4 regions of the Streptomyces sp. NBC_01622 genome follow, and region 4 is predicted to be linked to each of the others. Evidence: riboswitches for the same ligand, from Rfam matches in the RefSeq annotation. Region 4 holds a riboswitch; each other region holds the start of a gene.
The links. Region 4 has a riboswitch for S-adenosylmethionine ahead of OH768_RS45680 (amino acid ABC transporter permease). Riboswitches for the same ligand answer to the same signal wherever they lie in the genome.
Positions count from the first base shown of each region.

Region 1 (6,931 bases), 9.6 Mb from region 4:
GTGGACTTGCCCGAGCCGGATTCACCCACCAGGGCCAGGATTCGGCCGCGGTGGAGGGTGAGGCTGACGTCATCGACGGCACGCAGCGTGCGGGACTCGCCGTCCGCGCGGGGCAGTCTGAACTCCTTGACGGCGTTGCGGAGTTCGACCAGCGGTGTCGTGCCGGTGGCCGGGGGTGCGGTGGCCTTGGTGCGGGGGATCGCGGTCGTCAGGCTCGGCGCGCTGGCCAACAGCCGCCTGGTGTACTCGTGTTGGGGATCGGCGAGGACCTCACGGGTCGCTCCGGCCTCGACCACGCGCCCCTGGGACATGACGACGAGATGCTGTGCCCGGTCGGCGGCCACGCCGAGATCGTGGGTCACCAGCAAGATCGCGGTGCCCAATTCCTCGGTGAGGCCCTGGAGATGGTCGAGGATGACGCGTTGCACCGTGACGTCGAGCGCGCTGGTCGGCTCGTCGGCGACGATCAGCCTCGGCCGCGCGGCGATGGCGATCGCGATCAGGGCGCGTTGCCGCATGCCGCCGGAGAGTTCGTGCGGGTACTGCCGGGCACGGGTGGCCGCGTCCGGCAGCCCGGCCCGTTGCAGGATGTCGATCGCCTCCGACAGCGCGGAGCGGCGGGTCGCCAGACCGTGGATGCGCAGCACCTCGGCGATCTGTTCACCGATGCGTTTGACCGGATTGAGGGACACCGACGGGTCCTGGGGCACCAGGCCGATCTGCGCGCCGCGCACTGTGCGCAGCTCCGCCTCGCTCAGCGCCGTGAGGTCGTGTCGGCCGAAGCGGATCGTGCCCGCGTGGATCGTGGCGTTGGCGGCCAGGAGCCGGGTGATCGAATGCGCGGTGGTGCTCTTGCCGGACCCGGACTCGCCGACCACCGCGGTCACTTCGCCCGGGCGTACGTCGAGATCGACGTCCCGCACGGCCGCTACGGTGCCGCCGCGGGTGCGGTACGACACGGACAGGCCGCGTATCTCCAGTGTGGCGTCCTGGCCGGGGTCCGGGTCAGTGCTCGGTGTCGTGCTCAAGTCCTCATCCGTTCCAGGTGTGTTCGGCGGGCGCTCGCTCATGACTGCCGGGACCATTCGCCGTCCAGCGCGCGTGCGATGCGGTTGGTGGCCAGCACGGTCGCCGCGATCGCGAGCCCGGGCAGCGCCGTCAACCACCAGGCGTTGGCGAGGTAGTTGCGGCCGTCGGAGATCAACGTGCCCCACTCCGGTGCCGGTGGCGGGGCGCCGTAGCCGAGGAAGCTCAGGGCCGACACGGCGAGGATCGAGGAGCCGAAGTCGAGGGTCGCCAGGACGATCACCGGACCCGCCGCGTTGGGCAGCACATGTCGGCCCAGCACCGAGTACCAGCGGGCCCCGCACGAGCGCGAGGCCTCGACGAAGACCGCCTGGCGCACCCGCAGCACCTCGGCCCGAGTGACCCGCGCGAAGCTCGCCACGCTGGCGATGCCGACCGCGACCGCCACCTTGACCGTGCCGTAGCCGAGCGCGGTGACCAGGGCCAGGGAGAGGAACAGTGCCGGGATGGAGAGGAGTACGTCGACGAAGCGCATCAGTACGTCGTCGATCCAGCGGCCCACGAAGCCGGCGACCAGTCCGATGAGACTGCCCACCACGAAGGCGACCGCGACCGCGATGAGGGTAGCCTTCAGGGAGAGTTGGGCACCGTGGACAACTCGCGAGAGCACATCGCGGCCCAGTTCGTCCGTGCCGAACCAGTGCGCGCCGCTCGGGCCCCGGAAGTTCTGCGACGGTACGCCCGTCAGCGGGTCGCGCGAGGTGAACAGGCCGGGCCAGAACGACGCCAGCACCACCAGGACGAGGACCAGGACCGACAGCAGCAGCCCGGGGCGGCGCACCACGAACCGCAGGACCCGGCGCGCGTCGACTCGGCTCGCCGGCCCGGGGCCGGCCCCCGGTTCGACCGGCCGCGCGATGCCGAGCGCGGCATCGGCGGCGGTGTCGTCGACAAGACCCTGACTCATGCGGCCACCGCCTTCCGGCCCGAGGCCACCACGATCCGCGGATCGAGCAGCGGATAGACGAGGTCGACGAGCAGGTTCGTCAGCACGAAGATCAGCGCCCCGAACACCACCACGCCCTGGACCAGTGGGATGTCCTGGGCCGTGACCGCGGCGGCCGTCACCCGGCCGAGGCCGTCACGCGAGAACACCGTCTCGACGACCACCGAACCGGCGATCAACTGCCCCACCAGCAGGCCGACCACGGTCAGCGCGGGCAGGGACGCGTTGCGCAGGGCGTGCCGCAGATGGACCCGCCACCGCCCGGCACCCTTGGCACGCGCGGTCTCCACATAGGCCTGGTCCAGCGCGGTGAGCAGGCTCTTGGCCAGCACCTGCGCCACCTGCGCGCCGGTCGGGATCGCCAGCGTCAGCGCCGGCAGGATCAGCCCCCGCAGCCCGTCGTTGCCGAAGGCGGGGAACCAGTGCAGGCGGAAGGAGAACGACTCGACAAGCAGCAGCCCCACCCAGAACGTCGGGACCGACACCCCCAACGGCGGCAGGGACAGCAGCAGTTGACGCAGCCATCGGCGGGAGGTGTAGGTCGCCACGACCGCCAGTCCACCGCCGAGGAGCACGGCGAGGAGCAGTGCGGCACCGGTCAGCTGGAGGGTCTGCGGCAGCGCGTCGGCCAGCGTCGAGGACACCGGCCGACCGGTGGAGACCGAGTCGCCGAAGTCCCCGCGCACCGCCCGGCCGAGATAGTCGGCGTACTGCACCAGAATCGGCTTGTCGAAGCCGTACTCGTGGCGCAGCGCGGCCAGTTGGGCCGGGTCGACCGTCCCGGAGTCCATTCCGGCACTGGCCATCGCCGTGACCGGATCGCCCGGCAGGAAGTCGAGGACCAGGAAGGACACCGTGTAGGCGGCCCACAGCACCCCGACCGCCTGGGCGAGCCGTTTGATCGCGTAGCGGCGCATGCGTCAGCCGATCCAGGTGTCGTGCAGCTGGATCCGGCTGGAGGCGTCGAAGTTGAGGTTGTGCACCTTCTTCGCCACGCCGATCTGGGTCTGGAGTTCCACCACCGGCACGTCGTAGGCGTTCCGCACGATCAACTGCTGGGCCTGCTCCACCAGTTGGCCGCGCCTGGTGGTGTCCGTGGTCGCCGCCTGCCCGGTCAGCGCGGTGTCCAGCGGGGTCGCGGGAAGGCGGTAGAAGTTGGCCAGCTTGGTGGAGAAGGAACTGCGCAGGATGTCCGGGTCCGCGCGGGTCACGTTGCTCCATGCCGCGTCGTAGTCGCCGGACTGAAGTGTCGGGGCGAGCTGGGTGACCTGGAGCTGCTTGAGCGTCAGGCCGACGCCGACAGCCTTGAGTTGCTGCTGGATCAGCTCCAACGCGGGCTGGTTCGTGGCCGAGTTGGGAATCCAGTCGACCGCGAGGCTCAGCTTCTTGCCGTCCTTCGTCCGGATGCCGTCGCTGCCGACCTTCCAACCGGCCGCGTCCAGCAGGGACTTCGCCTTGGTCGCATCGGTTGTCAGGTCCGAGGACAGGTCGGCGTAGTCGGGTGTGGTGTGTGCCAGGACGCTGGTCGCGGGCCGGGTCCCGGTCGGGAACACCGTGTCGGTGATCTGCTTGCGGTCGATGGCGAACCCGATGGCCTGGCGCACCCGCGCGTCCTTCAGAACCGGCCGCGAGTTGTTGAAGGCCAGGCCGAACACCACGCCCGGATTGGCCCGCCGCTGAAGGGTGACCTGACCGCCCTTGAGAGCCGCCTCGTTGGCCTTGCCGACGCTGCTGATCGCGTCCACCTGACCCGACTGGAGGCTGCCGGCCCGAACTCCCGCCTCGGGTACGACCTTGAAGACCACCTTGTCGAGATAGGCCTCGCCGCTCTTGGTCCACCGTGGGGAACCCCAGGCATAGCCGGTGCGCTTGACGAGCGTGATCGACTGGTTCTGTACGTACTGCTTCAGCACGAAGGGCCCAGAGCCGACCACCCCCTGGCTGCACTTCTCCTGCGGCGACTTCTTCGCACTCGCCGACGACTCGATGCCCAGCGAGTGCGTCGAAGTGGCTTGCAGGAACTGGGCGTTGGGCTGCTGGAAGGTCACCTTGACGGTGAGCGGATCGACCACGGTCGTGCTCTTCACGCCACTCAGATAGCCCTCGGCGAGGGTCCCCAGCGCGCCGAGCTTCGGCACCGCGTCGAAGTTGTCCTTGACCACCTGAGCGGTCAGCTTGGACCCGTCGCTGAAGGTGACACCCGATCTGAGATGGAAGGTGAACGTCGTCGCGTCGGAGCTGATGTCCCAGCTCTTCGCCAGCCACGGCACGATCCTGCCGGTCTCGGGGTCCTGGTCCGTGAGGGAGTCCACGATCTGGCGCACCGAGTAGATGGTGTCGTTGCTGGCCACCTGCTGCGGGTCCACGCAGCCGGCGTCGGAGCCCACCGCGAAGGTCAGGGTGCCACCGGACCTGGCCTGTCCGCCGCCGGCGTCGGAGCCTCCGCCACCCGATCCGCAGGCGGTCAGTAGGAAACTGGTGGTCAGAAGGGCGGCCGTAGCCGCTCGTCGAGTGGTTCGGGAGACCGGATGTGCTGTCACGGAGAGGTGCTCCTACTCGTGTCACCGCGTGCACACGGACCTGCGCGGACCGTGGCTGGACGCGGACGGTGCCGACCCCGGCGGGGGCGGGACTCATGAAGCGTGGAAAACGCGTCGACCTGCGCGGGGCACACCCGCGCACATGTCGACCCGTGGGAGAAGGGGGGAAGAGGCCCGTGCGAGACGGGCGACCACAGCTGTCAGCTTCGAAGGCCGGACAGATGTCAGCCCTGAAGGCCGGACTCGGTCAGCTGTGACACAGACAGCTGGTGAAGCGCTGCAGGTCGATGTGGCGCCGGCGCGAGAGCCGGGAGAAAACGACGGCGTCGTGACAGGAGGCACTCGGGCCGTAGCTGTTGAGCACGCCGTCCTCCATATCCGGGACCCCGGTCACGGGGTCGCGCGTTCGCAGAGCCATCAGCGTCCCCGCCGGGCGTTCGCCCTGAGCGCCCCACTGCGTCGGGGGGTTGCCGGTCAGCCGACCGGGATTTGACGCTGACACTCAATGCCGCTGTTGATCGTATGGAGCCGTGTCGCCGTGCGTCAATGCCGGGGCAGAGGTGCGGAGTCGGCGAGGTCGTCACCGCAGCCTCACCGGCACCTTCCCTCACAGAGCAGGTGCCCGGTGTGTCGGCTAGGCTGCCGCACCGGCCCGGAACCGTCCGGCTGCGGATCGCACTGCGCCCGGCCGACCGGATTCCGTGGCTGTTCTCCCGGCGTGATCTCCGCCCTCCCTCACTCGGCCGCGAGGCGTTCATCGCCCCGCACGGCGGCCTTCACCACCCCGGCTCGAACCGGGGTTCCTGTCACACCTCACACCGAACTGCCGCCTGCCGTCTGCCAGTTCCAGCCGAGCCGTTCGCGGTCGGCCCCCACGTCACGACGAACCAAGGACCCGCCATGCAGCGATACATCCTCACCGGTGCGCCCGGCGCCGGAAAGACCACGATCCTCCGTCGGCTGAGGGCGGACGGGTTCGACGTCGTCGAGGAGGCGGCCACCGCGGTCATCGCGGGCGAGCAGGCCGAGGGGGACGCCGAGCCCTGGACCCGGCCGGCCTTCGTCGAGAAGGTGGTCGACTTGCAGCGCCGACGACAAATGAAGTCCGCGACGCGAAACGTGACCCACCAGATCTACGATCGATCCCCGGTCTGCACGCACGCCCTCACCAGGTACTTGGGCCGCCCCGCTCCGACGCCGCTCCTCGGCGAGATCGAACGGATCACCCGCGACCGGATCTACGAACCGCAGGTCTTCTTCGTCCGCAACATCGGATTCTGCGAACCCACCGACGCCCGCCGGATCAGCTTCCAGGAGTCGCTGGTGTTCGAGCGGATCCACGAAGAGAGCTATCGGCGGTTCGGCTACGACCTCGTGGAGGTGCCGGCCGGTGACGTGGCCGACCGAGTGGCGTTGATCGCGGACACCATCGCCCGACTCACCGTCCGAGGCACGTGACCGCGGGGCCCGATCGGCGGCTCCGGGAGGGTCCGGCCACCGCGGCGGGCGATGTCCGTGGTCGTCTCACCGCTCGGGACGCGTGGTGGACGCACCTTCCCGGGTGTGCTTTGATCCGGCCATGGACACCACTGGCCAGGCACACACGGTGCTGCTCGACCCTTTCTGGGTGAGCCGCCGCGCCGACCAGTTCTGTCGTTGACCTTCGCGCGACGACCTCGACCTCGCCCCTTCCTCCCTCCGCCCGCTCTCGGCGCATCCCCCGGGTCTGTCGTCAATCGAACGTCCCTGTACGACAGTTGACGCGCGCACCGCCGTGTCCGGGTCTGCTGCCGCCGCGAAGGAACCCATGGCACAGCCCACCGCCCTCCCCGTCATCGACATCTCCCGCTTCCGGGATCCCGGTACCGACCGTGCCGCCTTCCTGGGCGAACTCCGGTCCGCCGCCCACGAAGTGGGGTTCTTCTACGTCACCGGACACGGCGTTCCCGTATCCGTGCGGGACGAGATCCTGCACGCGGCCCGCTCCTTCTTCGCACTGCCGGACGAACAGCGGCTGGAGATCGAGAACGTCAACTCGCCCCAGTTCCGCGGCTACACACGCACCGGCACCGAGTACACGGCGGGCAGCGCCGACTGGCGCGAACAGATCGACATCGCGCGGAACGGGAGGCGATCCCCACCGGACCGGGCGATCCCGACTACCTCCGGCTCGTCGGCCCCAACCAATGGCCGTCCGCGCTCCCGGAGTTGCGGGACATCGTGCTGCGCTGGCAGGCGGAGGCGCTAAGGGTGAGCCGCGAGGTCCTGCGCGCCCTCGCTGCCGCGCTCGGGCAGGACGAGCGCTACTTCGACCAGTGGTTCGACGACGAGGCGGCAGTACACGTGAAGATCGTGCACT
Region 1 is NZ_CP109293.1:281,680-288,610, reverse strand. Features, by position in the region: gene OH768_RS01315 (dipeptide ABC transporter ATP-binding protein) at 1-1,085, opposite strand, end outside; gene OH768_RS01310 (ABC transporter permease) at 1,067-1,993, opposite strand; gene OH768_RS01305 (ABC transporter permease) at 1,990-2,949, opposite strand; gene OH768_RS01300 (ABC transporter substrate-binding protein) at 2,953-4,572, opposite strand; gene OH768_RS01295 (putative leader peptide) at 4,820-4,948, opposite strand; SAM riboswitch class IV at 4,970-5,082, opposite strand; gene OH768_RS01290 (AAA family ATPase) at 5,473-6,030, shown strand; partial or broken gene OH768_RS01285 (isopenicillin N synthase family dioxygenase) at 6,380-6,931, shown strand, end outside.
Region 1: it holds a riboswitch for S-adenosylmethionine, as region 4 does, so the genes downstream of both, OH768_RS01295 (putative leader peptide) here and OH768_RS45680 (amino acid ABC transporter permease) in region 4, are expected to answer to the same signal.

Region 2 (6,931 bases), 1.6 Mb from region 4:
GTGGCCGTCGGCTCGCTCACCTTCGCCAAGCCCGAGGGCCTGGAGGAGACCGACGAGGACTTCCAGACCCAGATCGCCAAGGCGGCGCTGTTGATCGTCCGGCTCCAGCCGGAGAACATCAAGGACAAGCGCGAGCTGGAGTGGGGGCACGAGGGCATCGTGGCCTACTCGAAGATCTGCACCCACGTGGGTTGCCCGATCTCCCTGTACGAGCAGCAGACGCACCACGTGCTGTGCCCGTGCCACCAGTCCACCTTCGACCTCTCCGACGGTGCCCGAGTGATCTTCGGCCCGGCCGGTCACGCCCTGCCGCAGCTGCGCATCGGCGTGAGCGACGAGGGCTACCTCCAGGCGCTCGGCGACTTCGAGGAGCCCGTCGGTCCTGCATTCTGGGAGCGCGGATGAGCACCAACGAGACGCACACATCAGCCGCGGCGGGCGAGCGGCGCGACAAAGCACCGGCCGGCGAGCGTGTCGCCGACTGGGCGGACGGACGCCTCGGGATCTACTCCCTGGCCAAGTCCAACATGCGCAAGATCTTCCCCGACCACTGGTCGTTCATGCTGGGCGAGGTCTGCCTCTACAGCTTCATCATCATCATCCTCACGGGTGTGTATCTGACGCTGTTCTTCCACCCGTCGATGAACGAGGTGACGTACCACGGCAGCTATGTCCCGCTCCAGGGGCAGCTGATGTCGGAGGCGTTCAATTCGACGATGCACATCTCCTTCGATGTGCGCGGCGGTCTGCTGATCCGTCAGATCCACCACTGGGCGGCGCTGATCTTCCTCGCCGCCATGTTCGTGCACATGATGCGCGTGTTCTTCACGGGCGCGTTCCGCAAGCCGCGTGAGGTCAACTGGCTGTTCGGCTTCCTGCTGTTCGTCCTGGGCATGTTCACCGGCTTCACCGGTTACTCGCTCCCGGACGACCTGCTCTCCGGCACCGGTGTCCGCTTCATGGAGGGCGCGGTCCTGTCCGTGCCGATCGTCGGCACGTACCTGTCGTTCTTCCTCTTCGGCGGCGAGTTCCCGGGCGGCGACTTCGTCGCGCGGTTCTACTCGATCCACATCCTGCTGCTGCCGGGCATCATGCTCGGGCTGGTGGTCGGCCACCTGATCCTGGTCTTCTACCACAAGCACACGCAGTTCGCGGGCCCCGGAAAGACGAACAACAACGTCGTCGGCATGCCGCTGCTGCCGGTCTACATGGCCAAGGCCGGAGGCTTCTTCTTCCTGGTCTTCGGCGTCATCGCGGCCGTCGCGGCGATCGCCTCGATCAACCCGATCTGGGCCATGGGTCCTTACCGTCCGGACATGGTGTCCACGGGTGCCCAGCCCGACTGGTACATGGGCTTCTCCGAGGGCCTGATCCGTACGATGCCGGGCTGGGAGATCAACCTCTGGGGCCACACGCTCGTCCTGGGCGTGTTCATCCCGCTGGTCATCTTCCCGCTGGTCCTGGTCGCGATCGCGGTCTACCCGTTCATCGAGTCCTGGGTCACCGGCGACAAGAGCGAGCACCACATCCTGGACCGCCCGCGCAACGTCCCGACCCGTACGGCCTTCGGTGTCGCGTGGATCTCGTGGTACTTCGTCCTGCTCGTCGGCGGCGGCAACGACATCTGGGCCACGCACTTCCACCTGTCGATCAACTCGATCACCTGGTTCGTGCGTGTCGGCTTCTTCGTGGTGCCGGTGCTCGTGTTCATCGCCACCAAGCGGGTCTGCCTCGGTCTCCAGCGCCGGGACAGGGACAAGGTGCTGCACGGCCGCGAGTCGGGCATCATCAAGCGCCTGCCGCACGGTGAGTTCATCGAGGTGCACGAGCCGCTCAGCCAGGACGCGCTGCACACGCTCACCGCGCACGAGCAGTACGTGCCGGCCGCGATCGGCGCGACGGTCGACGAGAACGGTGTCGAGCGCAAGGTGAAGGGCTCCGAGAAGCTGCGCGCCAAGCTGAGCGAGGCGTACTACGGCGAGGAGTCCCAGATCCCCAAGCCCACCGTCGAGGAGTACAAGGAGATCACGAGCGGCCACGGCCACCACTGATCGCTGAGGCGTCGCCACGCCACAGTCGAAGGGCCCCGTCCGAACACCGGACGGGGCCCTTCGCCATGTCCCGCGCTGGATAGGGTGGGGGCACATCGTTGAACCATTTTTCTACGACACCCAGGAGCGGCCGTATGAGCGCTGTGACCCCCGCTGGAGGCGACACCGCGGCGGCCCGTTCCTGGCCCGACGTACTGAGTGCGCTGCTGGCCGGACAGGACCTGAGCACCGCCGACACGGCGTGGGCGATGGACCGGATGATGAGCGGTGAGGCGGCGGACGCGCAGGTCGCCGGTTTCCTGGTGGCGCTGCGGGCCAAGGGCGAGACGGTCGAGGAGATCACCGGTCTCGTCGAGACGATGTACGCCCACGCGAAGCCGCTGGACATCCCGGGGCCGGCCGTCGACATCGTCGGTACGGGCGGCGACCGGGCCAGGACGGTCAACATCTCGACGATGTCCGCGATCGTGATCGCCGGTACCGGCGCGAAGGTCGTCAAGCACGGCAACCGGGCCGCGTCCTCGGCGAGCGGCTCCTCCGACGTGCTGGAGAAGCTCGGCATCAATCTGGACCTGCCGACCGAGCAGGTGGCGCGGGTGGCGGCGGAGGCCGGGATCACCTTCTGTTTCGCGGCCAAGTTCCACCCCTCGATGCGGTTCGTCGGCGCGGTCCGGGGGGCGCTGGGGATTCCGACCGCGTTCAACCTGCTCGGCCCGCTCACCAACCCGGCGAAGGTCACCTCGTCGGCGGTCGGCTGCTTCGACACCCGCATGGCCGGGCTCATCGCGGGCGTGCTCGCCGAACGCGGCTCCTCGGCGCTGGTGTTCCGCGGTGACGACGGCCTCGACGAGCTGACCACCACCGCGACCTCCCGGGTGTGGATCGTCCGCGACGGCAAGGTCACCGAGGAGTCCTTCGACCCCCGGGACGTCGGCCTCGAACTCGTCCCGGTGGAGGCCCTGCGCGGCGCCGACCCCGACTACAACGCGGGTGTCGCCCGCCGTCTCCTGGACGGCGAGACGGGCCCGGTGCGGGACGCCGTACTCCTGAACTCGGCGGCTGCCCTGGTGGCGCTGGAGCGCGGGGACGGGCCGCTGGCGGACCGGATCCGGGGCGGGATGGAGAAGGCCGCGGAGTCGATCGACTCGGGCGCCGCCAAGCGGACGCTGGAGCGCTGGGCGGCTGCCACCAACGCGTAGCGGTATAGCGGTCGTCGTCCCGCGATCCGGACACGGGTTGCGGGACGACGATCACCTCACGTAGGTTTTCTGACCAGGTCATGAGTGACAGTCATGAGGCCCCGGCCGACTGTCCGGCAACCCTCCGTCCGTGGCGGGGTGCCCCGGGTGAAGACCAGGCCGTAGGCAGCGAGGTCTGCGGCAAGCGCGGGCCCCTCGAAAGACACCAGGGGTCCTGGTCATCGAGGGAGCCCTCTGTGAGCAAGCGAATGCGATAGGGCGTCGAGCCCCGCCTCCGCATACCCCCTTTCACCCTCCTCCGTGTTTGAGCCCTGCGCGTTCGCACGGTGGTTCCGTCTTGCCTCTCACAGGAGTTCGCCATGTCTGTCTCCACCGCTGCCGCCGCTCAGACCATTTGTGCCCAGCTGCCCGTTCTCGGCCGGGATGTCACCGTCCCGCTCGTCACGGGTGGCGAAGTCACCTACGCGGCGCTCGACTACGCGGCCAGCGCCCCCGCCCTGCAGCGCGTCTGGGACGACGTGGCGGCCTACGCCCCGTACTACGGCAGCGTCCACCGCGGCGCCGGCTACCTCTCCCAGCTGTCGACGGACCTCTTCGAGAACGCGCGGAAGACCGTCTCCGAGTTCCTCGACTGCCGCGCCGACGACCAGCTGATCTTCACCCGCTCGACCACGGACTCCCTCAACCTCCTCGCCGCCGCCCTCCCCGCCGACTGCCAGGTCTTCGTCTTCGAGACCGAGCACCACGCGTCGCTGCTGCCCTGGAAGGACGCCCGGGTCACCTACCTCAACGCCCCGCGCACCCCGCGCCAGGCCGTGGAGACCCTGGAGCAGGCGCTCGCCGCCCGAGACCCGTACGGCCCGGCCCTGGTCTGTGTCACCGGCGCCTCGAACGTCACCGGCGAGCTGTGGCCGGTCCGCGAACTGGCCGCCGCCGCGCACGCCCACGGCGCCCGGACCGTCCTGGACGCCGCCCAACTCGCCCCGCACCACCCGGTGTCCGTCCAGGACCTCGACGTCGACTGGATCGCCTTCTCCGGCCACAAGCTCTACGCCCCCTTCGGCTCCGGAGTCCTCGCCGGCCGCGCCGACTGGCTCCAGGCCGCCGACCCCTACCTCGCGGGCGGCGGCGCCAGCCGCAAGGTCACCCGGCGCGAGGACGGGGGAGTGGACGTCGAGTGGCACGACAGCGCCGCCCGGCACGAGGCCGGCTCCCCGAACGTCATCGGCGCCTACTCCATCGCGTCGGCCTGCAAGGCGCTCACCGAGGCCGGCTTCGACACGCTGGTCGCGCGCGAGCAGTACCTGATCGAGAAGGTGCGGGCGGGCCTGGCCGAGGTCCCGGCAGTCCGCGTCCTGTCGCTGTTCGGCGACGACGCCCCGCGCGTCGGTGTCCTCTCCTTCGTCGTCGACGGCTGGAACAGCTCGCACTTCGCCGCCGCCCTCTCCGCCGAGTACGGCATCGGCGTCCGCGACGGCCTCTTCTGCGCCCACCCGCTGGTACGCACCCTGCTCGGCAGCGACCCGCAGACCCAGGGCGAGTGCGGTGCCCCCGAGGCCGCCCCGGGCGAGAAGTCCCTCAACGCGATCCGCGTGAGCTTCGGCGCGGGCACCCCGGACGAGCACGTCGAGCGCTTCGTGTCGGCCGTACGGGAGCTCGTGACCGACGGCGCGAAGTGGAACTACCGTACGCAGGACGGCCGTTGCGTGCCGGCCGTGTGACGATCCAGGGACGGGCGGCCCCGCCGCTGGGCGGACGTGACGCACTGGCGCTCCACCATGGACGTGACCGTCGGACAGGACGAGCGACACGGCGTCGGCTGGTACGGCTGCGGCCACCGGCACCGGCTGCGCTTCGCCGACGGGGTGGAACAGGCCTTCATTGTCGACGAGTGGCAGATCCAGGTCGGCTCGGCGGACCAGGACCGCCCCGAGAACCAGCGGATACGGTCAGTCGTCGAGCACCTCCGGCAGCGGATGGCGGACGCGCAGGTGCCCGCCCTGCTGGACCGTCTCGAAGCGGGGAGGCAGGTCACCTTCGGCCCCCTCACCGCCGACGCGGACGGCTTGTTCGTCCCGGGCGGGCTGTCGGCCTACCGGTGGGCCGACCTGCGGGAGCCGCGGCTCGATGCCGATCTGCCCGACTGGTCCGTGCCGTCGTCGTGGTGGCCGAAGCGGCGGGACGCCCGGCTCTCCCTGCGAGGCGGTCATGGTCGCCGCACCGACCTACCGGCCTGGGAGGTCGTGAACTGGGGCGCGTTGGTCACCCTGTGGAAGCGGCTCAACGCCCGCTAGGAGTCCAGCCCGATCGCGAACGCCGCCTCCAGGTCGTGCTGGGAGTACGTCCGGAACGCCACGTGCGTGTCCGTCCCCTCCACTCCGGGGATCTTGCTGATCCGCCCGGGGATGACCTCCGCCAGGTCCTCGTGCTGCCGGACCCGCACCATCGCGATCAAGTCGTACGTACCGGTGACGGAGAAGACCTCGCTCACGGATTCGAGCGCGGCGATCGACTCGGCGATCTCCGGAATCCGGTCCACGCTGGTCTTGATGAGGACGATCGCGGTGATCACGGCTGGTTCTCTCCCTCGGGGACCGTTGCTGGGGCGGGTTTCACTCTAGTCGTACGGCCGAACCGCACCCACGCGTAACCGAAGCCCAGCGTGAAGCCGACCAGGTGGGCGAGGTACGCCACCCCCGGTCCCTGCGCGGCCCGGCCCGCCGCCAGCCACTGGAGGGCCGCCCAGAACGGCAGCACGACCCAGGCGGGGAAGCGCAGGGGCAGAAAGAAGAGGAAGGGGAGGAGGCTCGTCACGCGGGCCCGGGGGAAGAGGTACAGGAACGCCCCTAGGACCGCCGAGATCGCCCCGGACGCGCCGACGAGGGACTGCGCGGAGCCGGCGTTGGCCAGCGCGTAGCCCAGCAGCGCCAGATAGCCGCAGACCACGTAGAACAGGGTGAACTCGACCCGGCCCAGCCGTTCCTCGGTCATCGCTCCGAAGACGTAGAGGAAGAGCATGTTGCCGAGGAGATGGATCCAGCTGCCGTGGACGAAGAGGGCCGTGACGGGGGTGAGGGCCTCTCGGGCGGGGTGCGCGAACAGGTCGGCCGGTACCACTCCCCAGCGGTGGAAGTACTCGCGCTGGACGGCGAGCAGCGCGTCCCCGGTGCCGTAGGACGGGACGAAGCCCGAGGCCGGGCCGAGGACGAAGATCAGGCAGCACAGGGCGATCAGGGCGTATGTCATCGGTGCCGAGGTGTTCCGGAGGGCTCTGACGGCCGCTGTTCCCCAATTGCTGATCATGGACACAGAGCATGGCGTAACGGGACGTATCAGAGCAGGGTGCCTCGCCGCTGCGGACGGCCGAGCGGCGAGTACCCGCCAGGCCGTAGGGTTACGAGCCACACTCGCCGGGGAAACCGGCGATCACGGAAACTGGAACAAGAAGGAAGCGGACAGCCACGATGACGGTACCCCTGCCGACCGCCTCGACGCGGTGGCGCTGCACCCTCTGCGGCAACCTCACGCGCTTCAACGTGACGCGTTCGTCGAAGGTCGTGGAGTACCTCCACCTGGACCTGGCGGGTGAGCCGAAGGTGGAGGAGCGCGAGGTGGTCAGTGAGACCATCGAGTCGGTGCGCTGCCGCTGGTGCAACGCCGTGGATCAGGTGGAACTCGTGG
Region 2 is NZ_CP109293.1:8,225,497-8,232,427, forward strand. Features, by position in the region: gene OH768_RS38065 (Rieske 2Fe-2S domain-containing protein) at 1-405, shown strand, start outside; gene OH768_RS38070 (cytochrome bc complex cytochrome b subunit) at 402-2,051, shown strand; gene trpD (anthranilate phosphoribosyltransferase) at 2,186-3,250, shown strand; SAM riboswitch class IV at 3,327-3,443, shown strand; gene OH768_RS38080 (aminotransferase class V-fold PLP-dependent enzyme) at 3,610-4,971, shown strand; gene OH768_RS38085 (hypothetical protein) at 5,008-5,544, shown strand; gene OH768_RS38090 (Lrp/AsnC family transcriptional regulator) at 5,541-5,822, opposite strand; gene OH768_RS38095 (rhomboid family intramembrane serine protease) at 5,819-6,553, opposite strand; gene OH768_RS38100 (hypothetical protein) at 6,715-6,931, shown strand, end outside.
Region 2: it holds a riboswitch for S-adenosylmethionine, as region 4 does, so the genes downstream of both, OH768_RS38080 (aminotransferase class V-fold PLP-dependent enzyme) here and OH768_RS45680 (amino acid ABC transporter permease) in region 4, are expected to answer to the same signal.

Region 3 (6,931 bases), 4.7 Mb from region 4:
TCCCGGTACACGGCGAGGTCCTGCCGGGACGGGTAGGCGAAGGCCACGTGCACGACCCGCTCCCGCCACTCGGGGTGGTCGTCGAGCAGCTGCCGGTACGCCAGCAGCCCGCGCACGATGTTCTTCGACAGCTCGGTCCGGTCCACCCGGACGATGGTTCTGCGGCCCTCGCCGATCTCCTCGCGCAGCGCGGCCATCCGCTCCTCGACGTCCGCCTGGTGCGAGCGCGCGTGCAGGAACTCGGCGTCGGCGCCGAGCCCGTGGACACCGATGAGCGTCCTGCGGGTGATGCGCTCCTTCTCCAGGTGCTCGATCGAACGCGGCGCACCCGACGGCCACTGGGGGAGCCACCTGTACGGGTCGAGCCCCTGCACGCAGTTCTCGAACGCCGTAGCCCACCGCCAGGTCAGGAACGCGACCCGGTCCGCCCCGAGCAGGCCCTCCATCAGCCGCACCTGGATGTCGTCCGGAAGCATCGCGAAGTACTCCACCGGCGCCCACGGCGTGTGCGAGAAGTGCCCGATCCGCAGGTCGGGACGGAGCTCACGGAGCATCCCGGGCACCAGACACAGGTGGTAGTCCTGCACCAGCACCGCCGCGCCCTCGGCCGCCTCCTCCGCCAGCGCCTCGGCGAACGCCCGGTTGTACGTCTCGTACGACGCCCACTGGCGCCGGAACTCCGCGTCGAAGACCGGCTCCAGCGGGGTCTGGTACAGCATGTGGTGGACGAACCACAGCACGGAGTTGGCGATCCCGTTGTACGCGTCGGCGTGCACGTCGGCCGGAATGGCGAGCATCCGCACTCCGTCCTCGCCGACGCCCCGCCGGACCGCCTCCCGGTCGCCGTCGGACAGCGCCGAGCACACCCACAGCGCCCCCGCGTCCGGCCCGATCGCCGACAGCCCGGACACCAGCCCGCCGCCGCCGCGCCGGGCGCGCAGCGAACCGTCGTCGCCCACCTCGTACGAGACCGGACCGCGATTGGACGCGACGAGCACCTGAGCTGCACCGGACGCGGACGACGTGGACGACGTAGAAGCCATACGGCACAACCTAGCCCGGCCCGGAAACACTCAAACGTAGGGACGGGTCACAACGGACCGGACGGGTCCGTATACGGCCGTCCGCCCCCGCGCCGGCTACGCCACCTTGCGCGACTGGTACTCGGTGATGTCGGCCATCGGCGGCCGTTCCTCCGTGTCCACGGAGTACGTGCGCGGCTCGAAACCCTCCGGTCCCCGCTCGAACTGGGTGAGGGACGGCCGGATGAGATGCCCGCGGGCCAGCCTCAGCTGTGCCGTGCGGTAGATCTGCGCGGCCATGCGGCCCAGCGCCTGCCCGTCCTGGTGCCGGTGCTTGCGCACGCCCACGTCGACCTGGGCGAGGGCGTCCAGGCCCACCAGGTGCAGCGCGTCGACGAGCATGCCCAGCTCGACGCCGTAGCCGACGGGGAACGGGAGCTGTTCCAGCAGCGAGCGGCGGGCAGCGTACTCGCCGCCCAACGGCTGCACGAATCCGGCCAGTTGAGGCCAGTGCATGTTCAGCAGCGGGCGGGCCATCAGCTCGGTGACGCGTCCGCCCTGGCCGGCCGCGCCGCCCAGCGGGCGGTCGTACATCGCCTTGACGAGGTCGACGCCGGGGTCGGTGAGCAGCGGGCCCACGATCCCGGTGACGAAGTCGGAGGAGAACTCCTTCAGGTCCGCGTCGATGAAGCAGACGATGTCGCCGCTGGTGACCAGCAGCGAGCGCCACAGCACCTCGCCCTTGCCGGGCACGGCGGGGATGCGGGGCAGGATGTCGTCCCGGTGCACGACCCGGGCGCCCGCCGCGGCGGCCACCTCGGAGGTGCGGTCGGTGGACCCGGAGTCGACGACGACTATCTCGTCGACGAGCGGGACCTGCTGCATGAGGTCGTGACGGATGATCGCGACGATGTCACCGACCGTCGCTTCCTCGTTCAGTGCGGGCAGCACGACGGAGACCGACTGGCCCGTGCGGTGCTTCGCGGCCAGAATCTTGTGGAGCGGCCGATCGGTCAGGGACCAGGAGCGGGTGCTCAGCCAGTGCTCGACTTCCTTCAGCACGTTGCGCGGCTCCTCTGCGTTCTCTCGGCGAGGGCTGGTCACAGACAGTGAGTCTGTGATCCATCTCGCGGTTCGGACGGCTCACTCAACTGTCCTGGCCTTCGGTTACAGTCTTGAACAACGCTGATGACCATCGCATGTCGGGGGCCGTCGGCGGGACAATCGCATACACAACTGAACACCGCTCATCCAGAGGGGCAGAGGGATACGGCCCGATGAAGCCCCGGCAACCCTCCAGCCGGTCTTGTCACGCAGGTACACGCTGACGTGGTGAGGCTCCCGGCTCGGGAAGGTGCCAAATCCGTCTCACGGCGAGATGCGTCGTGAGGAAGATGAGGAGAAAGGGCCTCGCCTCCATGGCTGCGCAGACTGTTGCAAGCACCACGAACTCCGCGAAGACGGACACGACCGCCGCGGATCCGAACCCCACGAGCACCGTTGATCTCGGCCCCGCCGCCGCGCTGTCCTGCCGCGAGTGCGGCCACCGCGTCCCGCTCGGCCCGGTCTTCGCCTGCGAGGAGTGTTTCGGCCCGCTGGAGATCGCCTACGACTTCTCGGCCTACGACACCGAAGAGCTCCGCAAGCAGATCGAAGCGGGCCCCGCGAACATCTGGCGTTACGCGCCCCTGCTGCCCGTCCCCGCCGACGTGGCGACCAAGCCGAACATCAACCCCGGCTGGACCAAGCTCGTCCAGGCCGACAACCTCGCCCGCGAACTGGGCGTCGACGCGGGCAAGTTGTTCGTCAAGGACGACTCCGGCAACCCGACGCACTCCTTCAAGGACCGCGTCGTCGCCCAGGCCATCGAGGCCGCCCGCGCGTTCGACTTCACCACCCTCTCCTGCTCCTCCACCGGCAACCTCGCCGGCGCGGTCGGTGCCGCCGCCGCCCGGGCCGGCTTCCGCTCCTGCGTGTTCATCCCGCACGACCTGGAAGAGGGCAAGATCGTCATGGCCGCGATCTACGGCGGCGAGCTCGTCGGCATCGAGGGCAACTACGACGACGTGAACCGCTTCTGCTCCGAGCTGATCGGCGACCCGGCCGGCGAGGGCTGGGGCTTCGTCAACGTCAACCTGCGGCCGTACTACGCGGAGGGCTCCAAGACCCTGGCGTACGAGATCTGCGAGCAGCTCGGGTGGAAGCTTCCCGACCAGCTGGTCGTGCCGATCGCCTCGGGCTCCCAGCTCACGAAGATCGACAAGGGTCTGCAGGAGCTGATCAAGCTCGGGCTCGTCGAGGACAAGCCGTACAAGATCTTCGGCGCCCAGGCGGAGGGCTGCTCGCCGGTGTCCGTCGCCTACAAGGCCGGGCACGACGTCGTACGCCCGCAGAAGCCGAACACCATCGCGAAGTCCCTCGCCATCGGGAACCCGGCGGACGGGCCGTACGTGCTGGACATCGCCCGGCGTACGGGCGGAGCGGTGGAGGACGTCAACGACGAGCAGGTCGTCGACGCGATCAAGCTGCTGGCCCGGACCGAGGGGATCTTCGCGGAGACGGCGGGCGGGGTGACCGTGGGCGTGGCGAAGAAGCTGATCGACAACGGATTGCTGGACCCGACGCTGACGACTGTCGTGCTGAACACCGGGGACGGTCTGAAGACGCTGGACGCGGTTGCCGGTACCGGGCTCACCGCGACGATCCGCCCGAGTCTTGAGTCCTTCAGGGAAGCTGGGCTCGCGTCCTAGCGTCGTTGTTCGTCTGCGGGCCGGTGGGGGCTGGTCGCGCAGTGCCCCGCGCCCCTAAAAAGAAGCTGACCGGAGGTTTCATCGTGAGCGTTAGTGTCCGCATCCCCACCATCCTGCGCACCTACACCGGCGGGCAGGCCGAAGTAACCGCCGAAGGTGCGACCCTCGCCGAGGTCATCTCGGACCTGGAGAAGAACCACACCGGGATCTCCGCCCGCGTCCTCGACGACCAGGGGAAGCTGCGCCGGTTCGTCAACGTCTACGTCAACGACGACGACGTCCGCTTCGAGCAGGGGCTGGAGACGGCCACCCCGGACGGGGCCGGCGTCTCGATCATTCCGGCCGTCGCCGGCGGCTGATCGTTACCCTAGGTAACGTCGATTACCAAGAGTTCATCGAATTGCCCCCTCCGTGAGAGAAGCGGAGGGGGCAATTCTCTATGGTTGAGCGGGGTACAGTTGGGGAACGCGCTCCACTCCGCATGCCGAACGCATATGAGTACCGGCTCCGCGTGCGATGAGAAGTAGCCAAAGTGTGCAGGTCTTTTGCGCCTTATATTGCCTTTATCGGGCCCGACTTGCCCTGAAGTCGGACGAATTCTCCGTAAATTCCCGACCGGTCCTGCCCGGAATTCTCGTCGGATTGACCTGTTGCAGACGGCAGTTGGACGGATACATTCGGCCGCGGTCGACGCGTTCCGGCGCACGCCCCCAATCCTGTGGGGGGTGAGGTCTGACCCGGATCCGCGAAGTGCGGATCCGTGCAAGGGCCAGTAATAGGGGAGTTAGGCATGGCTCAGGGCACCGTCAAATGGTTCAACGCGGAGAAGGGGTACGGCTTCATCGCGGTCGACGGTGGTGCGGATGTTTTCGTCCACTACAGCGCGATTCAGATGGACGGCTACCGCACCCTGGAAGAGGGTCAGCGGGTCGATTTCGAGATCTCGCAGGGTCAGAAGGGGCCGCAGGCGGACATGGTCCGGCTCGCGACCGGCTGAAGCACGCGCCGACGAACAGCAGCGACGTTCTTCGTTCTTCACCGAAGGGCTCGTACTCCTGGGGGGTCACCTCCTGGGGTACGGGCCCTTCGGCATGCCCGGAGTCGGGACGCGTCCGGGCCGGTGCCGGGCCCGTGCCAGGGAGGTCAGAACCTGGCAGCCGCTTGCGCCCACCCGTCGCCCGACCACCACCCCTCAACGAGCCCGCTTCGCGGGCGCACCTTGCACTCGGGCATGCCGAGTGCTAATCATTGGCGTTAGCACTCTGAAGGTGAGAGTGATAACGAAGGACCGGGTCGGTGAGGCCCGCAGGCCAGGTGGTGCAAGGAACCACGGGGCAGGCAGGCCGTCCGTCGCGGGCGCCAGCGCGGTCCGGAGCAATCCACCCCAGTCCGGGAGGACCACTTCACATGGCCAAGATCATCGCGTTCGACGAGGAGGCACGGCGCGGTCTCGAGCGCGGGATGAACCAGCTCGCCGACGCCGTCAAGGTCACCCTCGGCCCCAAGGGCCGCAACGTCGTCCTCGAGAAGAAGTGGGGCGCCCCCACGATCACCAACGATGGTGTTTCCATCGCCAAGGAGATCGAGCTCGAGGACCCGTACGAGAAGATCGGCGCCGAGCTGGTCAAGGAAGTCGCCAAGAAGACGGACGACGTCGCCGGTGACGGTACGACCACCGCGACCGTCCTCGCCCAGGCCCTCGTCAAGGAGGGTCTGCGCAACGTAGCCGCCGGCGCCAACCCGATGGCCCTCAAGCGCGGTATCGAGAAGGCCGTCGAGGCCGTCTCCGGTGCCCTCCTTGAGCAGGCCAAGGACGTGGAGACCAAGGAGCAGATCGCTTCTACGGCCTCCATCTCCGCCGCCGACACCCAGATCGGCGAGCTCATCGCCGAGGCGATGGACAAGGTCGGCAAGGAAGGCGTCATCACCGTCGAGGAGTCGCAGACCTTCGGGCTCGAGCTCGAGCTCACCGAGGGCATGCGCTTCGACAAGGGCTACATCTCGGCGTACTTCGCCACCGACATGGAGCGTATGGAGGCCGTCCTCGACGACCCGTACATCCTGATCGCCAACTCGAAGATCGCCAACGTCAAGGACCTGCTCCCGCTCCTGGAGAAGGTCATGCAGTCGGGCAAGCCGCTGCTGATCATCGCCGAGGACGTCGAGGGCGAGGCCCTGTCCACGCTGGTCGTCAACAAGATCCGCGGCACCTTCAAGTCCGTCGCCGTCAAGGCCCCGGGCTTCGGCGACCGCCGCAAGGCCATGCTCGGCGACATCGCCATCCTCACGGGCGGCGAGGTCATCTCCGAGGAGGTCGGCCTCAAGCTGGAGAACGCGACCGTGGACCTCCTCGGCCGCGCCCGCAAGGTCGTCATCACCAAGGACGAGACCACCATCGTCGACGGCTCCGGCTCCGCCGACCAGGTCGCCGGCCGGGTCAACCAGATCCGCGCCGAGATCGAGAACAGCGACTCGGACTACGACCGCGAGAAGCTCCAGGAGCGCCTCGCCAAGCTCGCCGGCGGCGTCGCCGTCATCAAGGCGGGCGCGGCCACCGAGGTCGAGCTCAAGGAGCGCAAGCACCGTATCGAGGACGCCGTTCGCAACGCGAAGGCGGCCGTCGAGGAGGGCATCGTCGCCGGTGGCGGCGTCGCGCTCATCCAGGCGGGCCACGTCTTCGAGAAGCTCGAGCTCGAAGGTGACGAGGCCACCGGTGCGGCGATCGTGAAGCTGGCCCTCGAGGCCCCGCTGAAGCAGATCGCCGTCAACGGTGGTCTCGAAGGCGGAGTCGTCGTCGAGAAGGTCCGCAACCTGCCCATCGGTCACGGCCTCAACGCCGCGTCCGGTGAGTACGTGGACATGATCGCCGAGGGCATCATCGACCCGGCGAAGGTCACGCGCTCTGCCCTGCAGAACGCCGCGTCCATCGCCGCGCTCTTCCTCACCACCGAGGCCGTCATCGCCGACAAGCCGGAGAAGGCCGGTGCCGGCGCGGGCGCCGGTGGCGGCATGCCGGGCGGTGACATGGACTTCTGATCGACCCCTTCCGGTTGATCAACGGTCTTACCGAGGGCGGTACTTCCTGCTTCTGGCGGGGGGTACCGCCCTCGGGCGTGTCCGGGATCACAGGCCGAGGGGTGGGACGGTCGGAATGACGGG
Region 3 is NZ_CP109293.1:5,145,120-5,152,050, reverse strand. Features, by position in the region: gene OH768_RS23215 (trehalose-6-phosphate synthase) at 1-1,043, opposite strand, end outside; gene OH768_RS23210 (glucosyl-3-phosphoglycerate synthase) at 1,140-2,084, opposite strand; SAM riboswitch class I at 2,267-2,423, shown strand; gene thrC (threonine synthase) at 2,441-3,772, shown strand; gene OH768_RS23200 (MoaD/ThiS family protein) at 3,856-4,131, shown strand; gene OH768_RS23195 (cold-shock protein) at 4,563-4,769, shown strand; gene groL (chaperonin GroEL) at 5,180-6,808, shown strand.
Region 3: it holds a riboswitch for S-adenosylmethionine, as region 4 does, so the genes downstream of both, thrC (threonine synthase) here and OH768_RS45680 (amino acid ABC transporter permease) in region 4, are expected to answer to the same signal.

Region 4 (6,931 bases):
CCCTACTGGGTGCGAGTGACCCGGAAGGGCGCGCGCTGCACCGGTGCCATCTCGCCGGACGGTGTCCACTGGACCGAAGTCGGCTCCACCGACGTCGAGTTGGGGCGCACCGCGTTCGCGGGTCTCGCCCTCACCTCCTGCCTCGGCGTCGAGGAGGACTACGCCGAGACCGGCACCGGCGCCTTCGACAACGTCGGCGTGACCTCCGCGAACGGCACGGTCTGGCGCGTACCCCGCCCGGCGCGCACCGCCACTGGCCTGCGGGCGGAAACCGGTGCCGACGCCGTGGAGTTGGCCTGGAGCGACCCGGACCTCTCCGCCGAATACACGGTCCTGCGCGCCACGCGGACCGACGGACCGTACAAGACCCTCGCCACCCGCGTCGGCCCAGTCGGCTTCGGCACTCGCATCCGGTACACCGACGCGACGGGGACGCCTGGAACGACGTACCACTACACGGTCGCGAAGACCAACGCCGGTGGACGCGGGCCGCGTTCGGCACCGGCGCGGGCCGTGATGCCGAACCCATCCGCGCCCCAACTCACCTCCGCGAACGCCGTGTTCACGAACGAAGGAGCCGACTTCCGCCATCTGCTGCGGGCCTCGCACGCGCCCGTACGGTTCACCGCGGACGGCCTGCCCGCCGGTCTGCGCATCGACCGGCGCACCGGGCTCATCTCCGGAATCCCCACGGAGACAGGGGAGTTCACAGTCGCGACCACCGCCGCCAACGCCTCAGGGACCGCCACCGGCGCCCTCGCCCTCACGGTCGGCACCGCGCCCCCCGCGCCGTGGACGTACGGCGACCTCGGTGACACCGTCCTCGACGACCGCGCCTTCGGAACGCTGGGCGTGGTGGCGATCACCACGCCGGGCAGCACGTCGTACGACGGCGGGACCTTCACCGTGCGGGGCGCGGGCGTCGACCTGAACGCCAACGGCCAAGGAATGACAGGGCAGTTCGTACGGCAACCCGTGAACGGTGACTGCGAAGTCGTCGCCCGGCTCGTCTCCCGGACCGGCGCCACGGCCGACCGGGTGGGCCTGCTCATGGCGAAGTCGCTGTCGCCGTTCGACCAGGCGGCGGGCGCGATCGTCACCGGTGGGACCAGCGCTCAACTCATGCTCCGCAAGACCGTGGCCGGTGCCTCCGCCTTCACCGGCGGTGCCGCGGCCACCCTCCCCGCCCTGCTGCGGCTGAAGCGCGCCGGGACCGCGTTCAGCGCAGCCCTGTCCACCGATGACGGTGTCACCTGGACCCCCCTCGCCGACGGAGACATCCCCGGCTTCGGTGACGCCCCCTACTACGTCGGCCTGGTGGTCTGCTCGCGCAGCCAACCGGTCCGCTGCACCACGGAGTTCGACGAGGTGAGCATCACGCCCACCTGATCCTCCACGGATTGGAGATGCACAGCGATGAGCCGCACTTCCCCCCACGAGCACCTCCGCAGAACAGAGTTGAGCCGCCGCGGTCTGTTGAAGACCGCGGGCGGGCTCACCGCAGCCGTCGCCCTCGGCGGCGCCACGGTGGCCACGACCGCGCACGCGGCACCGGCCACCTTCACCCACCCCGGCATGCTGCACAACGCCGGTGACATCAACCGGGCCAAGGTCAGGGTCGCGGCGGGAACCGACCCCTGGCTGTCCGGCTGGAACAGGCTGACCGCCAACTCCCACTCCCAGTCGACCTGGACGAACCGGGCGACGGCCACGATCATCCGAGGCGGCACCGGACAGAACTACAGCCTCCTCTACAACGACATCGCGGCCGCCTACCAGAACGCCCTGCGCTGGAAGGTCGGTGGCACCGAGGCGAACGCCGTGTGCGCCGCGAACATCCTCAACGCCTGGTCGACCACGCTGACTTCGGTCACCGGCAATGCCGACCGGTTCCTCGCGGCCGGTCTGTACGGCTGGCAGTTCGCCAACGCCTGCGAACTCATGCGGGACTACAGCGGGTTCAATCTCGCCGCCGCCCAGCAGATGCTGGCAAACGTCTTCTACCCGCTCAACAACAGCTTCCTCACCAACCACAACGACGCCTGCATCACCAACTACTGGGCCAACTGGGACCTGTGCAACATGGCGTCGATCCTGGCCATCGGGATCCTCAACGAGGACAGCGCCAAGTACGACCAGGCCGTCACGTACTTCAAGTCGGGTGCGGGCAACGGCTCGATCGCGCACGCCGTGCCGTACCTGTACACCGACTCGGACGGCTACGCGCTCGGCCAGTGGCAGGAGTCCGGCCGCGACCAGGGCCACACCGTCATGGGCATGGGGCAGATGGGCGCAGTGTGCGAGATGGCCTGGAACCAGGGCGACGACCTGTACTCGTACGACAGCCGCCGCTTCATGAAGGCAGCCCAGTACGTCGCGAAGTACAACAGCGGCAGCGACGTGCCCTTCACCACCTACACCTGGGGGACCGGGCAGAGCTGCGCCCAGTCGTCCCAGACGGTGATCTCCTCCTCCTCGCGCGGCCAGATCCGGCCGGTGTGGGCGATGCTCCACTTCCACTACAACCGCCGGATCAGCCTCGACGACAAGTACATCTCGGCCATGTACTACAACCTCGTCGCACCCGAGGGCGGGGGAGGTGACTACGGCTCCGACAGCGGCGGCTACGACCAGCTCGGCTTCGGGACCCTGATGTACGCGAAGTAGCGGCCCGGCATGTCCACGGGTCGGGATCTGTGCCCGACCCGTGGACGCCCTCTTGACCCCGGGCGACGGTGGATCGACACTCCAGTAGGGAATCCTAGTGAACAGGTAGGGAAACATGGGGCGCCTTGAGCCGGTCACCACCAGCCGAGTGGACCGTTCGCCCCTTCTGACCTCCCGCCGTCACATCGATCTGCTGCGGGTCTGCAGCGCCATGAGCCCACTGCGCTGAGTCCCCTCCACCGTTCGACGACGCTTCCGCCGCGCGTACGTCCACGCGCCCGTACCCGGGGAGTCCCATGTCCGTCACGCCTCTCGCCGCCGTCCCCTCACCCCGCTCCGCCCCCCAGTTCCGGGGCCGGATCGGGCGCGACGCGCGCAGCGGGCACTACGCCGTCCCGCGCCGCTACCGCCTCCACCTGTCCACCGCCTGCGCCGACGGCCTGCGCATCGCCGTCACCCACAGCCTGCTCGGCCTCCACGAGAGCTGTCCGGCCGTGTTCCTGTCCGCCGTACCCGACTGTCCGAGTGGTGGACACTCCGCACTGCGCCCGCTCTACGAGGCGAGCGCCCACCGCTACTCCGGACCGGCCACCGCGCCCGTACTCAGCGACGACTGGTCCGGCCGCATCGTCAGCACCCACGCCCCCGACATCACCCGCGACCTCGCCCGGCACTTCGGCCAGGGCGGACCCCAGCTCTACCCGTGCGGCGCCGAGTCGGAGATCGAGGCCGTCGAGCGGCTCTGCGCACAGGGCATCGAGGACGCGGCGCAGCGCGCCGGCGCGGCCGGTGGCGAACAGGCGGAACGTGACGAAGCCCTCGGCCGACTGCTGGAGACGCTGGGCTCGCTCGACCGCTGGCTGGACGGCCGCGAGCACATGATCCGCGACGAACTCACCGCCGCAGACGTCGAGTTGTGGGTGACGCTGGTGCAACTCGACACCGTGCACCGCTACCACCTGGACGCCGCGGCCGTGCAGCGCATCGCCGACCATCCCCACCTGTGGGCCTACGCCCGCCGACTGGCCGCGCACCCGGCCTTCGGCGCCCATCTGGACCTCGACGGCATCGCCCGCCGCCACCACGCCCGCTGCCAGGGCCTGGAGGCCGCCGGTGCCGCCGTCCAGATCCTGGACTGGGCAGCCCATGCCGCGGACGAAACGGGAGCTTGCCGCAGTTGAGGGGCGTCCGCACCATCCACTTGGTGGACGGCCGTTGACATTCGTTCGGGCAATTGTCTTAACTTGCGGCCAGAACGGTCATGAGTGTCAGCGACAAGCCCTGGCTTGCTGACCGGCAACCCTCGCACGCGGTGGGGTGCCCCAGGTGACGACCGGACCGGATGACGTTTCGGTAAGCGCGAGGCCCTGCGGGGCCGGAACAGTGACAGGTGACGCCATGTACGCAGCTCCCAGGACGGCCATATGCCGCCCGCAGGGCTGCGTACGGTCGTACGCCAACCTGTTCGTCGCCGACCGCGCTGTCGATCTGCTCCGGGTCAGCAGCGCACTGTGTACCGCCTCGGGCCGCGCCCGCTGTCGGGCCTGACGACCAGTCGGCCGACGCACCTCTGACGCACACCCGCTCCCGCCGGTGTGCCTGCCCCTTCCCCGCCCCCGGTCCCGTGCACCCGCGCGTGCCGTCCGCCGTCGCGCGTCCACCGCCACGGACCGGGGTCTGTGAACCCGCCGGAGCCCACCATGAGTGAACCCCCAGGCACCACTGTGTCCCTGGCCGACGCCCCGTCCGCCGACGCCCCGTCAAAACCCCTGACGGCACAGCGAGTTCAGCCGCTGCGCCGACCCGGCCGGTGGATCGTCACGCTGGTCGTGCTGGTGCTGATCGCCCAGTTCGTCCACGGACTGGTCACCAACTCCTTCTACCAGTGGGACCGCTTCGGCTACTGGTTCCTGCGCCCGACGATCCTCGACGGACTCGTCATCACTCTCGAAGTGGCCGCGCTCAGCGCGGTGTTGGGCCTCCTCGGCGGCATCCTGCTCGCCCTGGCCCGGCTGTCGAAGAGCCCCGTGCTGCGCGCCGCGAGCTGGACCTATGTGTGGGCGCTGCGCTCCATCCCGCTCATCGTGGTGCTGATCTTCCTCTACAACTTCAGCGCCCTGTACCAGACGCTCAGCATCGGCGTCCCCTTCGGACCCGCCTTCTTCTCCTTCGACGAGTCGAAGCTCGCCACCGACATGGTCGTCGCCGTCGTCGGACTCAGCCTCAACGAGGCGGCGTACGCGGCCGAAGTGGTCCGCGGCGGCATCCTCTCCGTCGACCAGGGCCAGCACGAGGCCGCCTCCGCCCTCGGCCTCCCCAAGGGCTACCAGTTCCGCAGAATCGTCTTCCCGCAGGCGCTGCGCTCCATCACCCCGAACTACGTCAACCAGCTGATCGGCCTGATCAAGAGCACCTCGCTGGTCTTCTACGTCTCGCTGCTCGACCTGTTCGGCTCCGCGCAGACGATGGGCTCCACCTACCCCGGCGACATCGTGCCGCTGCTCCTGGTCGTCACCGTCTGGTACCTGATCCTGACCAGCGTCGTGTCCGTCATCCAGTTCTACGTCGAGCGCCACTACGCCCGGGGCGCCACCCGCTCCCTGCCGCCCACCCCGATCCAGAAACTCCGCAACGGTGTCACCGATCTGCGGGCCCGCATCCGCAGGGAGACCGCCGTATGACCACGAACACCGTCGAACCGCTGGCGGACATCACACCCGCCGCCGTAGAGGTGCACGACGTCCACAAGTGGTACGGCGCCCACCGGGTCCTGGACGGCGTCGACCTCACGGTGCGGCCCGGCGAGGTCACCGTGATCCTAGGCCCGTCCGGTTCCGGCAAGTCCACGCTGCTGCGGGTCATCAACCACCTGGAGAAGCCCGAGATCGGCTACGTCAGCGTCAACGGAGAGCTGATCGGAGTGCGGCAACAGGGCGGCAGGCTCAAGGAGTTGAGCGAGCGCGCCATCCTCGCGCAGCGCAGCCGGATCGGCTTCGTCTTCCAGAACTTCAACCTCTTCCCGCACCTGACCGTCCTCGACAACGTCGCCGCCGCCCCGGTCGCCACCGGCAGGCTCGGCAAGCCCGAAGCCCTGGAACTGGCAAGGGAGTTGCTGGGCCGCGTCGGTCTCGCCGAGAAGACCGGCGCCTACCCGAGGCAGCTCTCCGGCGGCCAGCAGCAGCGCGTGGCCATCGCGCGGGCCCTCGCCCTGCGGCCCGGCGTCATCCTCTTCGACGAGCCGACCTCCGCCCTCGACCCCGAACTCGTCGGTGAAGTCCTGTCCGTCATCAAGGACTTGGCGACCAGCGGCACCACCCTCGTCATCGTCACCCACGAGATCGGCTTCGCCCGCGAGGTCGCCGACCGGGTCGTCTTCATCGACGGCGGAAAGATCGTCGAACAGGGCCCGCCCCACGAGGTCCTCGACAAGCCACAGCACGAACGGACCAGGGACTTCCTCAGCAAGGTCCTCTGAGCTTCACCTCTTCACCTTCGACAGCCCCGAACACCGAGCCTAGGAACAGCCATGTCTACGCCCAGCCTTCGCAGCAGAATCACTCGCGGACTCACCGCGGGAACCGTCCTCGCTTCCCTCGCCGGTGGTCTCGCGGCCTGCGGCGGCGACAGTGACGCGGCCACCACGTCCGGCGGTGCCGCCTCCGGCACGGTCACCGTGGGCGCCTTCTCCCTCGGTGCCGCCAAGGAGGCGACGCTCAAGGTCGCCGAAGTGAAGTCGATCAGCGCCGAGTTGCCCAAGGCGACAGCGAAGAGCGGCAAGCTGGAGGTCGGCGTCGGCTTCCTGCCCGCCGGCTCCCCGCCGCTCGGCTACGTCGGCTCGGACCAGAAGACCCTCACCGGTTCCGAGACCGACATCGCCCGCCTGGTCGCCGCCGTCCTCGGCCTCAAGCCCGAGCTGAAGAACTCCACTTGGGAGAACCTCTTCATCGGCCTGGACAGCGGCAAGGTCGATGTCGCCTTCTCCAACGTCACCGACACCGAGGAGCGCAAGGCGAAGTACGAGTTCGCCTCCTACCGCGAGGACAACCTCGGCTTCGCGGTGAAGGCCGACAACTCCTGGAACTTCGACGGCAACTACGAGAACCTCGCCGGCAAGACCGTCGCCGTGGGCGCCGGCACCAACCAGGAACGGATCCTCCTGGAGTGGAAGAAGAAGCTGGCCGCCGAGGGCAAGAAGGCGCTCACCGTCAAGTACTTCCAGGACAACAACAGCACCTACCTCGCGCTGGCCTCCGGGAAGATCGAC
Region 4 is NZ_CP109293.1:9,844,692-9,851,622, forward strand. Features, by position in the region: gene OH768_RS45660 (alginate lyase family protein) at 1-1,389, shown strand, start outside; gene OH768_RS45665 (alginate lyase family protein) at 1,417-2,667, shown strand; gene OH768_RS45670 (putative leader peptide) at 2,783-2,896, shown strand; gene OH768_RS45675 (glutathione S-transferase C-terminal domain-containing protein) at 2,964-3,848, shown strand; SAM riboswitch class IV at 3,925-4,033, shown strand; gene OH768_RS45680 (amino acid ABC transporter permease) at 4,368-5,348, shown strand; gene OH768_RS45685 (amino acid ABC transporter ATP-binding protein) at 5,345-6,142, shown strand; gene OH768_RS45690 (ABC transporter substrate-binding protein) at 6,194-6,931, shown strand, end outside.